Regions from separate parts of the Vibrio sp. 2130-1 genome, predicted to be linked through region 2. Evidence: predicted binding sites of a transcription regulator. Region 2 holds the regulator's gene; each other region holds the start of a gene.
The links. Region 2 encodes PurR, which represses purine synthesis genes. Its sites were predicted from a motif close to TNANGNAAACGTTTNCNTNA; they were not measured.
Positions count from the first base shown of each region.

Region 1 (3,284 bases), on a different contig from region 2:
GGTATTCAAAAGCTGCTAGGTATCGGTCGTGCTGAGTCTTTGTCTGCTACGGCGAATATCTTTGTTGGCACCATTGAAGCACCATTAATGGTAAAGCCTTACCTAAAACACATGACTGACTCGCAGTTCTTTGCAGTTATGACAGGTGGTTTAGCGTCAGTTGCTGGCGGAACGTTGGTTGGTTACGCATCACTGGGTGTCGACCTCAATTATCTTATTGCTGCTGCATTTATGTCGGCACCTGCCGGCTTGTTGATGGCAAAAATTTTAATGCCAGAAGATACGGATAAAGCAGCAGATATCGACATTAGCCAAGTTGAAATTCCACGTGCAACTAACGTGGTTGAAGCATTAGCCGATGGTGCCATGGCGGGTGTACGCATTGCTGTATCGGTCGGTGGTACGTTACTGGCGTTTATTAGTGTCATTGCAATGCTAAACGGCATGTTAGGCTGGATAGGTGATCTAATTGGGACACCATTAAGTTTTGAGCTCATCCTAGGTTTTGTGTTTGCGCCAGTCGCTTGGTTGTTGGGTATACCATGGCAAGAAGCAACCACAGCAGGCTCGCTGATTGGTAACAAGATTGTGGTGAATGAGTTCGTCGCTTTCATCCAGCTTGCAGAAGTGAAGTCTCAACTTAGTGAACACTCACAAGCAATCGTGACGTTTGCTTTGTGTGGCTTTGCAAATATCTCAAGCATGGCGATGCTGATTGGTGGGTTGGGCTCTTTGGTACCAGAAAAGCGTGCATTTGTTTCTAAGCATGGTTTCCGTGCGATTATCGCTGGTGTCATGGCGAACTTAATGAGCGCTTCTATTGCGGGCGTGATTTTAAGTCTGTAATTGAAATAGATATCAACAATTAGCAAAAAGGCTCCTCGCGGAGCCTTTTTCGTATCTGAAGTTTTACGTTATTTGTCTGTGTGGAACTGTTCGCAAGCGAGCATCGTGTTCTCAATTAAACTTGCGACGGTCATTGGGCCAACGCCACCAGGAACAGGAGTAATAAAGCTCGCACTTTCACGTGCTTTGTCGTATTCCACGTCGCCAACTAGTTTGCCTGAATCAAGACGGTTAATACCGACATCGACCACCACTGCGCCTTTTTTAATCCATTCACCAGGGATGAAGTTAGGCTTACCAACCGCAGCCACGACAACGTCAGCTTGACGCACATGACTCTCTAGGTCTTTGGTAAAACGGTGACATGTTGTTGTTGTGCAGCCCGCAAGCAGCAGCTCAAGTGTCATTGGACGACCAACAATGTTTGATGCGCCAACCACAACCGCATGTTTACCACGCAGCTCAATGTTGTAACGGTCGAGTAGGGTAATGATGCCCTTTGGCGTGCAAGAGCGAAGCTTTGGAATACGTTGCGAAAGACGGCCAACGTTGTAAGGGTGGAAGCCATCCACGTCCTTCTCTGGGTGAATGCGCTCTAAAACATGTGTTGTGTCTATGCCCGCAGGAAGGGGTAATTGCACTAGAATGCCGTCAATTTCATCATCGTTGTTTAATTCATCAATCAGCGCTAGTAACTCTTCTTCTGAGCTAGACGCAGGAAGGTCAAAAGACTTAGAAACAAACCCAACTTCTTCACATGCGCGGCGTTTGCTACCGACATAAACTTGAGAAGCAGGATCTTCACCAACTAGAACCACTGCTAAACCAGGAGCACGTAGCCCAGCTTCAACACGTGCTTTAACACGTGCAGCCACTTCGGATCGAACAGTTTGGGAAATGAGAGTTCCGTCTATATTTTGAGCAGTCATGACTTTCCTTATAAATTAAGAAGGCAGATTATCTGCGGCGCATTGTCGCAGAATTTCTTATCAACATCCATACGCAAACGTTTGCTTTGTGGTGTTTTTGAACATTAAGCGTTTTAATGGACTTTTTTTAGGCATTCAGATCAGAATGTTATGAAAACCCGTTGATTTACCCGTTTGAACTCGTATAATCCTGTCCCTGTAGCGCGCCCTTAGCTCAGCTGGATAGAGCACGTCCCTTCTAAGGATGTGGTCATTGGTTCGAATCCAATAGGGCGTGCCATTTATTCAAAAGCCTCGATAACTCTTTGAGTTGTCGGGGCTTTGTCGTTTTTAGGTTTTTGGCTGTAATTGCCACTCTATCTACAACTTTTGAATGGCATTCTAGCCATTGCAATTTCTAGCAATTAATATGGACGCATATTAATTACCTTTCGTTAACCTTTATGCCTGCCACTTCTAACTTTTATGACCGACACGCCGACTCTTTCGCGAAGCAATACACATCGATCCAGTTTGAGGATGTCCACGCGAGTTGGAGAGTCTTCTGGCCCCAGGCTGGAGATCGTGTGTTAGATGTTGGCGCGGGCTCTGGTCGAGACGCGAAATGGATGGCTGAGCATGGGTGTGAAGTTGTTGCGATTGAGCCTGCTCAAGCACTTCTAAGGCTTGGTAAGTCTTACTGTGGCGATTCCGTTACTTGGCTTGAAGATGCATTACCTAAGCTTGAGAAAACCATTAATCTTGGCTTTCGCTTCGATTTAATTCTTGTCAGTGCGGTATGGATGCATCTTGCGCCTACGCACCGTGAACGTGCATTTCGCAAACTTGCAAATTTGTTAGCGCCTAATGGTCGATTGGTGATTAGCCTTCGTCACGGTGACTTTTCTGACGGTCGTAAAGCTTATCCCGTATCGGTTGAAGAGCTCGAAAAGTTTGCAAAGAATAGCGCTTTAATGGTGAGAAACGTATCTCTCGATGACGATCAGTTAAAGCGAACGGGTGTATCTTGGCAAACTGTAGTGATGTCTTTGCCTGATGATGGTTCCGGTGATCTGAATAAGGTTCGCCACATTATCGTCAATGATTCCAAATCGGCTACCTATAAGCTCGCACTACTACGTACTTTACTACGTATTGCAGACGCTCATTCTGGTGCAGTGGTTGATCGCAGCGAAGGTAAAGTTGCAATCCCATTAGGATTAGTTGGCTTATATTGGATTCGTCAATTTAAGCGTTTAATCGATAAAGAGAACATCCAGCAAAGCTCGAACTCGTCTAAAGGGCTAGGTTTTATAAAGCCCGATGGCTGGGGCAGACTTTCCCATTTAAGTCCTGATGATCTTGCTATAGGCACGACATTTTTTGGTGAAGATGCAGTGGCGCTTGATAAAGCGATAAAAGACAGCTTAAAAACCATAAAAGATGGTCCCGTCACTTTTACCTATCAAGGTGATAAATCAAACCCTTACTTTGAAATGATTCGTTCAGCTAAGAAGCCAAAACGTTCAA
Region 1 is NZ_JAWOUT010000012.1:63,338-66,621, reverse strand. It holds gene R7Q09_RS17545 (NupC/NupG family nucleoside CNT transporter) at 1-846, shown strand, start outside; gene folD (bifunctional methylenetetrahydrofolate dehydrogenase/methenyltetrahydrofolate cyclohydrolase FolD) at 915-1,775, opposite strand; tRNA gene R7Q09_RS17535 (tRNA-Arg) at 1,979-2,055, shown strand; gene R7Q09_RS17530 (class I SAM-dependent methyltransferase) at 2,219-3,284, shown strand, end outside.
Region 1: the regulator PurR is predicted to act here: its motif matches at 1,845-1,864, upstream of folD (bifunctional methylenetetrahydrofolate dehydrogenase/methenyltetrahydrofolate cyclohydrolase FolD).

Region 2 (3,284 bases):
GATGCACAACTAGAGCTTGCAGCTGACTTTTGTGAACTGTTTTTGAAGACAGAAAAATACGGCGCTCTTCCTTACGCATCCATGTACATTGGTGAATCAGGTTTACTGAATGACAAGCCAGCTGAGGAAATGGAAAAGTTGATGGCTGAATTTGGCGTTCAAGTAGACGAAAAACTAAAGGAACCTGCGGATCACTTAGCCGTTGAGCTCGACTTTCTCGGGAACATGATTATCCGCTCAAACGAGCTTGAACAAGAAAAACACATGGAAGAAGCCTTCGTTAAACAAAACGACTTTATCCAGCAACAATTGATGTCTTGGTTACCTCAGTTTTCAGACAAATGTAAAAAATTCGACGAATTTGGATTTTACTCGAGTGTCGCGAAACTATTAGTTGCATTTTGTAAACTAGACAGCGCCTACCTTCTTGGTGAATAATTGCCGCCTATTTTTAGGGAGCCTGCCTATCGGGCTTCCTGTATGCCTGAAAGTGACCAATTGTAAGTAACTTGGGTATAATATTCGTTTGCCTTAACTTAGCGCAAAGACGCTTGGTTATTTAGCAGTCAAAATGTGACTTCAAATACACAAATCTCTTGCTGAAAACATTGCTAGTCAGTCCACATAGGGCTAAAATGTGAGCGCAAACGATTAAATATGATTTATATGTAAACCGCTGAAATATAGCGGTTTTTGTGTTTTCTTAACAGGTTGATGGCAATTTCTCATCAGATAGAAAAAAGATAAAATTCATCGACCGATGCTGCTACGCACCCTTTTGTCGCACTTGGATCAACCGCTGCCGAGACACTTAGCGCCAATTTTAGATTGCTAGGTGTGAAACCATTAGAGCATCAGGTACATCCAATACGACATATTTCAGTAGCTCGATACAGGACACCATTTATGGCCACGATAAAAGACGTTGCTCGCTTAGCCGGCGTTTCCACTACGACAGTTTCGCACGTTATCAATAAAACGCGTTTCGTTGCAGAAGCAACGCAAGAAAAAGTAATGAAAGCCGTTGACGAGCTGAATTACGCGCCAAGTGCCGTTGCACGCAGCCTAAAATGCAACTCAACTCGTACGATTGGCATGTTAGTAACTCAATCAACTAACCTATTTTTCTCAGAAGTGATTGATGGCGTTGAGAGCTACTGTTACCGCCAAGGCTATACTCTGATTTTATGTAACACAGGCGGGATTTACGAAAAACAACGCGATTACATTCGTATGCTGGCTGAAAAGCGCGTTGATGGCATCCTAGTGATGTGTTCTGACTTAACCGAAGAACTAAAAGAGATGCTTGACCGTCATGCGGACATTCCTAAAGTGGTCATGGATTGGGGCCCAGAGAGCTCACAAGCAGACAAGATCATGGATAACTCAGAAGAAGGTGGCTACATTGCAACCAAACATCTGATTGACAATGGTCATACGGATATCGCTTGTCTAAGCGGTCATTTTGAAAAGCTTGCTTGCCAAGAGCGCATTGCAGGTTTCCGTCGCGCAATGAGCGAAGCGAACCTAGCTGTAAATGAAGACTGGATCCTTGAAGGTAACTTTGAATGTGATACGGCCGTATTAGTTGCAGATAAAATTACCGCAATGGACAAGCGCCCGACGGCGGTATTCTGTTTTAACGACACAATGGCTCTAGGCGTAATGAGCCGCTTGCAACAAAACGGGATCAAAATTCCTGAAGATATTTCAGTGATCGGCTACGACAACATCGAGCTTGCAGAATACTTCTCTCCACCGCTAACGACTATCCACCAGCCTAAACGTCGTGTTGGTAAAAATGCATTCGAAATTCTACTTGAGCGTATCAAAGATAAAGAACACGAAAAACGAATTTTCGAAATGCAACCTGAGCTTGTAATTCGAAATACTGTGAAAAAAATGAACTAAATTTCACTGTATTTAACCGTGTTAAATAAGCGCTCTACAGGGGCGCTTATTTTTTTGGAAAAATTAAGCAATCTCTAATACTTCACCCCGCTCTAATAACAATTGACTAACGTTAACTCCCTGTTTTATATAAATGTAATATATATTAAGAACTCCTTTTCAAAGGCCAATTTGCACCTTTCCATATGCAAAATAGAGCATTCAATCTATCATTTTTATTGAACTAAAATCACACTTTTAACGCTAAACCGTGATGTTAATTCAATATAAGAAGTATGCTCATTGTGTCACGCACAGGGCAAACCATTCGAAAGAGTGGGACGCAAAGCCTCCGGCCTGAACCATATTACGATATGGAAGGTAGCGGGGTTACCGATGGCAAGTGTGTAAGCAATGACTTTACTCTGTAATGACATTGTTTTTACGCATGTTTGCTACTCTCTCGGACCTGACTTTTGGTGGCGTAATATTAATTACACCGAGATAACAAAACATGGATAAACCGATACTCAAAGACTCTATGAAGCTATTTGAGGCACTTGGTAATATCAAGTCGCGCTCAATGTTTGGTGGCTTCGGACTATTCGCTGATGAAACAATGTTTGCACTAGTGGTAAACAATCAGCTTCATATCAGAGCAGACCAAAAAACTTCATCTGACTTCGAGCAACAAGGGCTAAAGCCTTACGTTTATAAAAAACGTGGCTTCCCAGTCGTTACAAAGTACTACGCTATTTCCAGCGATTTATGGGAATCAAGCGAACGCTTAATCGAAGTAGCGAATCAATCATTGAAAAAGGCAAAGCTTGAGAAAGAACAGCAAGCAAGTACAAAGCCTAACCGTTTGAAAGATTTGCCTAACTTACGACTGGCTACCGAGCGCATGCTAAAAAAAGCCGGCATCGAATCCGTAGAGAAGCTTGAAGAGGAAGGTGCGCTTAACGCCTATAAAGCGATAAGAGATACGCACTCTGCAACCGTCAACATTGAGTTGCTATGGGCACTAGAAGGTGCTATCAACGGCACTCATTGGAGTGTGGTACCTCAAGCTCGCCGAGATGAGTTGATGAACGGCCTCCAATAAAAGTCGGCCTAAAAACTATCTTGTAAAACCGCAGTCTAATCTGCGGTTTTTTTGTGAAATTTTTTCGGTTTTCCTACTGTCTTATTACATATATCCCAAATTGGAATCAAAATTATGAATAAGAAACTGATTTTAGGTCTCATCCTACTAGCGGCTATCGTCTTTTTAGGTATTAACTTTGGCCAGTATTTAACCTTAGAGAATGCAAAAGCCCAACAAGAAGCACTAACTACATACATCGATCAGAATTTTGTATTCTCGGCTGCGATTTACTTTTTTACCTACATTG
Region 2 is NZ_JAWOUT010000002.1:95,165-98,448, reverse strand. It holds gene torD (molecular chaperone TorD) at 1-438, shown strand, start outside; gene purR (HTH-type transcriptional repressor PurR) at 907-1,911, shown strand; cyclic di-GMP riboswitch class I at 2,199-2,288, shown strand; gene R7Q09_RS03000 (TfoX/Sxy family DNA transformation protein) at 2,405-2,995, shown strand; gene R7Q09_RS02995 (TVP38/TMEM64 family protein) at 3,110-3,284, shown strand, end outside.

Region 3 (3,284 bases), on a different contig from region 2:
TGAAGTTCTTATTCCTCGCAACCTGAGTTGGGATAACGCGTCGATGGCTTTTCGCTGGTGGCACCAAACGAATATTGGCAGGGTTAAGAAAGTAGCCTTTGCGGGGGTAAGTGACTAAAAGCTTAGCGGCATCGTATTCGGGTAAGTACTGCTGTAGCAGGGCACGTAAGGTGCTAATGCGGTTCGTGAGCACATTCTTAGAGATGAACTTGCTCTGCCAAATGGTTTCAATAATGGTGTCAGCAGAGAGTGGGTGGCCAACGCTTGTTAACAGCAGTTCTAATAATTCAATGGTGCGAGGTTCAAGATCAATCGCGATAACATCTTGATGAAGGGTCTGTGTCTTCGGGTTATAGATCAGCTCTCCAATCGCAATATAACTGTGAGTCTGTTTAGCTTGTTGCAGAAAGTCGCGCATACCGTACCGATCTATTTGGAAATCGCGAAGTATTATATAGCGATTGGAGCGCGAAATCTTATAAATCGCGCTTCAATCATTATCAAAAATTTATGAACCGTAGGTCACGGAATAGCGGTGCGGTTTGTGGTTCATCGCTAACACGAGATTGAGTGCAAACGCCCCCAAAATTGAAAGGCCAATCACTTCTGGTGTGACAAAGAAGAATGAAGCAAACAGGATACATGCATCGATTGCCATTTGGCTTTTGCCAACTGAAATGCCAAATTTGTCTTGGATAAACAAACACAGCACGTTAAAGCCACCCAAGCTGGAGCGATGTCGGAATAGGATCAGCATACCGAGCCCCATTAAAAGCCCGCCTGCGACGGCGCAATAAACTTCATTTACCGATTCGAGCGAGATTAGCAAATAAAGATGATCGGCAAAGATAGAAACCAACGCGCCAGAAATGGCACTATTAATGGCGAAATGACGGCCGAAGCGTTTCCATGCTAGTAAGTAAAAAGGACTGTTTGCTAAAAAGTACAGCACACCAAAGGTAAAAGGTGTAAATTGGCTAATAAGCAGAGCCAATCCAGTCGTGCCTCCCGTTAGAAGGCTCGCGGATTGGAGAAAGAAAACGCCTTGAGCTACTAAAAAGGTACCCGTGAGAATCGCTATCCAGTCTTCTTTTAATGAGTGTTTTTCCATCAATATTGCAGTCATTAGTGATAAATAAGGCGTGCATAGTAGTAAAAAGATGATCTTTTCGGTAGCTAGAGGGTAAAATTTACGGTAAACCTATGTAATTGCTGTTTTACAGGGTGTAAAGCACAAATTTGACAGGCAATAGATTGTCGTTATGCGATTGCAATGCTGGCATGATAAACATTGCTTGTCATCATGAAAAAACTGCATGAGAAAAATTGTAAATTTCTCTTTATGACCTAAATCAAATTATGTAGAATGCGCGCCATTAGGGTGACGAAAACGTTTGCGTCGGGTCATTCAACAGTTTTTTTGCAACTTTCAGTACTAATCTGAGTCAGGAGATACAGATGCTTAAGCGTGATATGAACATCGCAGATTACGATGCGGAACTGTTCGCAGCTATCCAGGAAGAAACTCTTCGCCAGGAAGAACACATTGAACTTATCGCTTCTGAAAACTACACAAGCCCACGTGTAATGGAAGCGCAAGGTTCTCAGCTAACGAACAAATACGCTGAAGGCTACCCAGGTAAGCGTTACTACGGCGGTTGTGAGTACGTAGATAAAGCTGAAGCACTAGCAATTGAGCGTGCATGCCAACTATTTGGTTGTGAGTACGCTAACGTACAGCCTCACTCAGGTTCTCAAGCAAACAGCGCAGTTTACATGGCGCTTCTTAACCCTGGCGATACAGTTTTAGGCATGAGCCTAGCACACGGTGGTCACCTAACTCACGGTTCACCAGTAAACTTCTCGGGTAAGCACTACAACGTTATCCCTTACGGTATCGATGAAGCTGGTCAAATCAACTACGACGAGATGGAACAGCTAGCACTTGAACACAAACCTAAGATGATCATCGGTGGTTTCTCTGCTTACTCGCAAATCGTTGATTGGAAACGCATGCGTGAAATCGCTGACAAAGCAGGTGCTTACTTATTTGTTGATATGGCGCACGTAGCTGGTCTTATCGCCGCCGGTGAATACCCAACACCAGTACCGCATGCTCACGTGGTAACAACAACGACGCACAAAACACTAGCAGGTCCTCGCGGTGGTCTTATCTTGTCAAATGCTGGCGAAGATATGTACAAGAAATTGAACTCAGCAGTGTTCCCTGGTGGTCAAGGTGGCCCTCTAATGCACGTTATCGCTGGTAAAGCAGTAGCGTTCAAAGAAGCGATGGAGCCAGAGTTCAAAGCTTATCAAGCTCGCGTAGTGAAAAACGCAAAAGCAATGGTTGGTCAGTTCCAAGAGCGTGGCTACAAAATCGTATCTAACGGTACAGAAAACCACTTGTTCCTTGTTGACCTAATCGACAAAGATATCACTGGTAAAGACGCAGACGCGGCACTAGGTGCTGCAAACATCACTGTAAACAAGAACTCAGTACCAAATGACCCACGCAGCCCATTCGTAACGTCTGGTATCCGTGTAGGTACGCCAGCGATCACTCGCCGTGGCTTCACTGAAGAAGATGCAAAAGAGCTAGCAAACTGGATGTGTGACGTTCTAGATAACATCGGCAACGAAGAAGTTATCGAAGCGATAAAACAGAAAGTGCTAGAAATTTGTAAGCGTCTACCAGTTTACGCATAACATTTTTTGAAAATAACTCAGGCGAACTCGTTCTACTTCTGCGATTCCGTTTGATTATTTGATTGATGAAAGGTCCTCATTTGAGGGCCTTTTTGTTTGTCTGGCGTTTGGAATGAGATATAGCGAGAGTGTGTGATAAGGGGATGGCTACCAACACTGTCCCTTTCAATATATCCAAACCGCGTCATTCCGACGAGCCTAGGCGAGAGCAGGAATCTTGTTGAGGCACACTCTTTTACTCAGCGTTTCCCTAAAAATCATCAGTATTCTGAAAACAGATTCTGAATCACGCTCGTTCCTCGCTGTTCAGAATGACGGAGGTAGAATGGCTTTTTATCATCATTTGACAGATACAAAAAAGGTTGGCACTGAGCCAACCTTTCTTTTGAAAACAAACGAGAGCTTACTTAATCTCGATACCTTGAGCCTGCATATCGGCATGGTAAGAAGAGCGAACAAATGGACCACACGCTGCATGCGTGAAGCCAAGTTCTAGTGCAACTTCTTTTAGCTCGTCAAACTCTGATGGTGGAACGTAACGTTCTACTGGCAAGTGGTGACGGCTTGGCGCTAAA
Region 3 is NZ_JAWOUT010000010.1:169,588-172,871, forward strand. It holds gene R7Q09_RS16370 (transcriptional regulator) at 1-418, opposite strand, end outside; gene R7Q09_RS16375 (YitT family protein) at 509-1,111, opposite strand; gene glyA (serine hydroxymethyltransferase) at 1,459-2,709, shown strand; gene lipA (lipoyl synthase) at 3,113-3,284, opposite strand, start outside.
Region 3: the regulator PurR is predicted to act here: its motif matches at 1,383-1,402, upstream of glyA (serine hydroxymethyltransferase).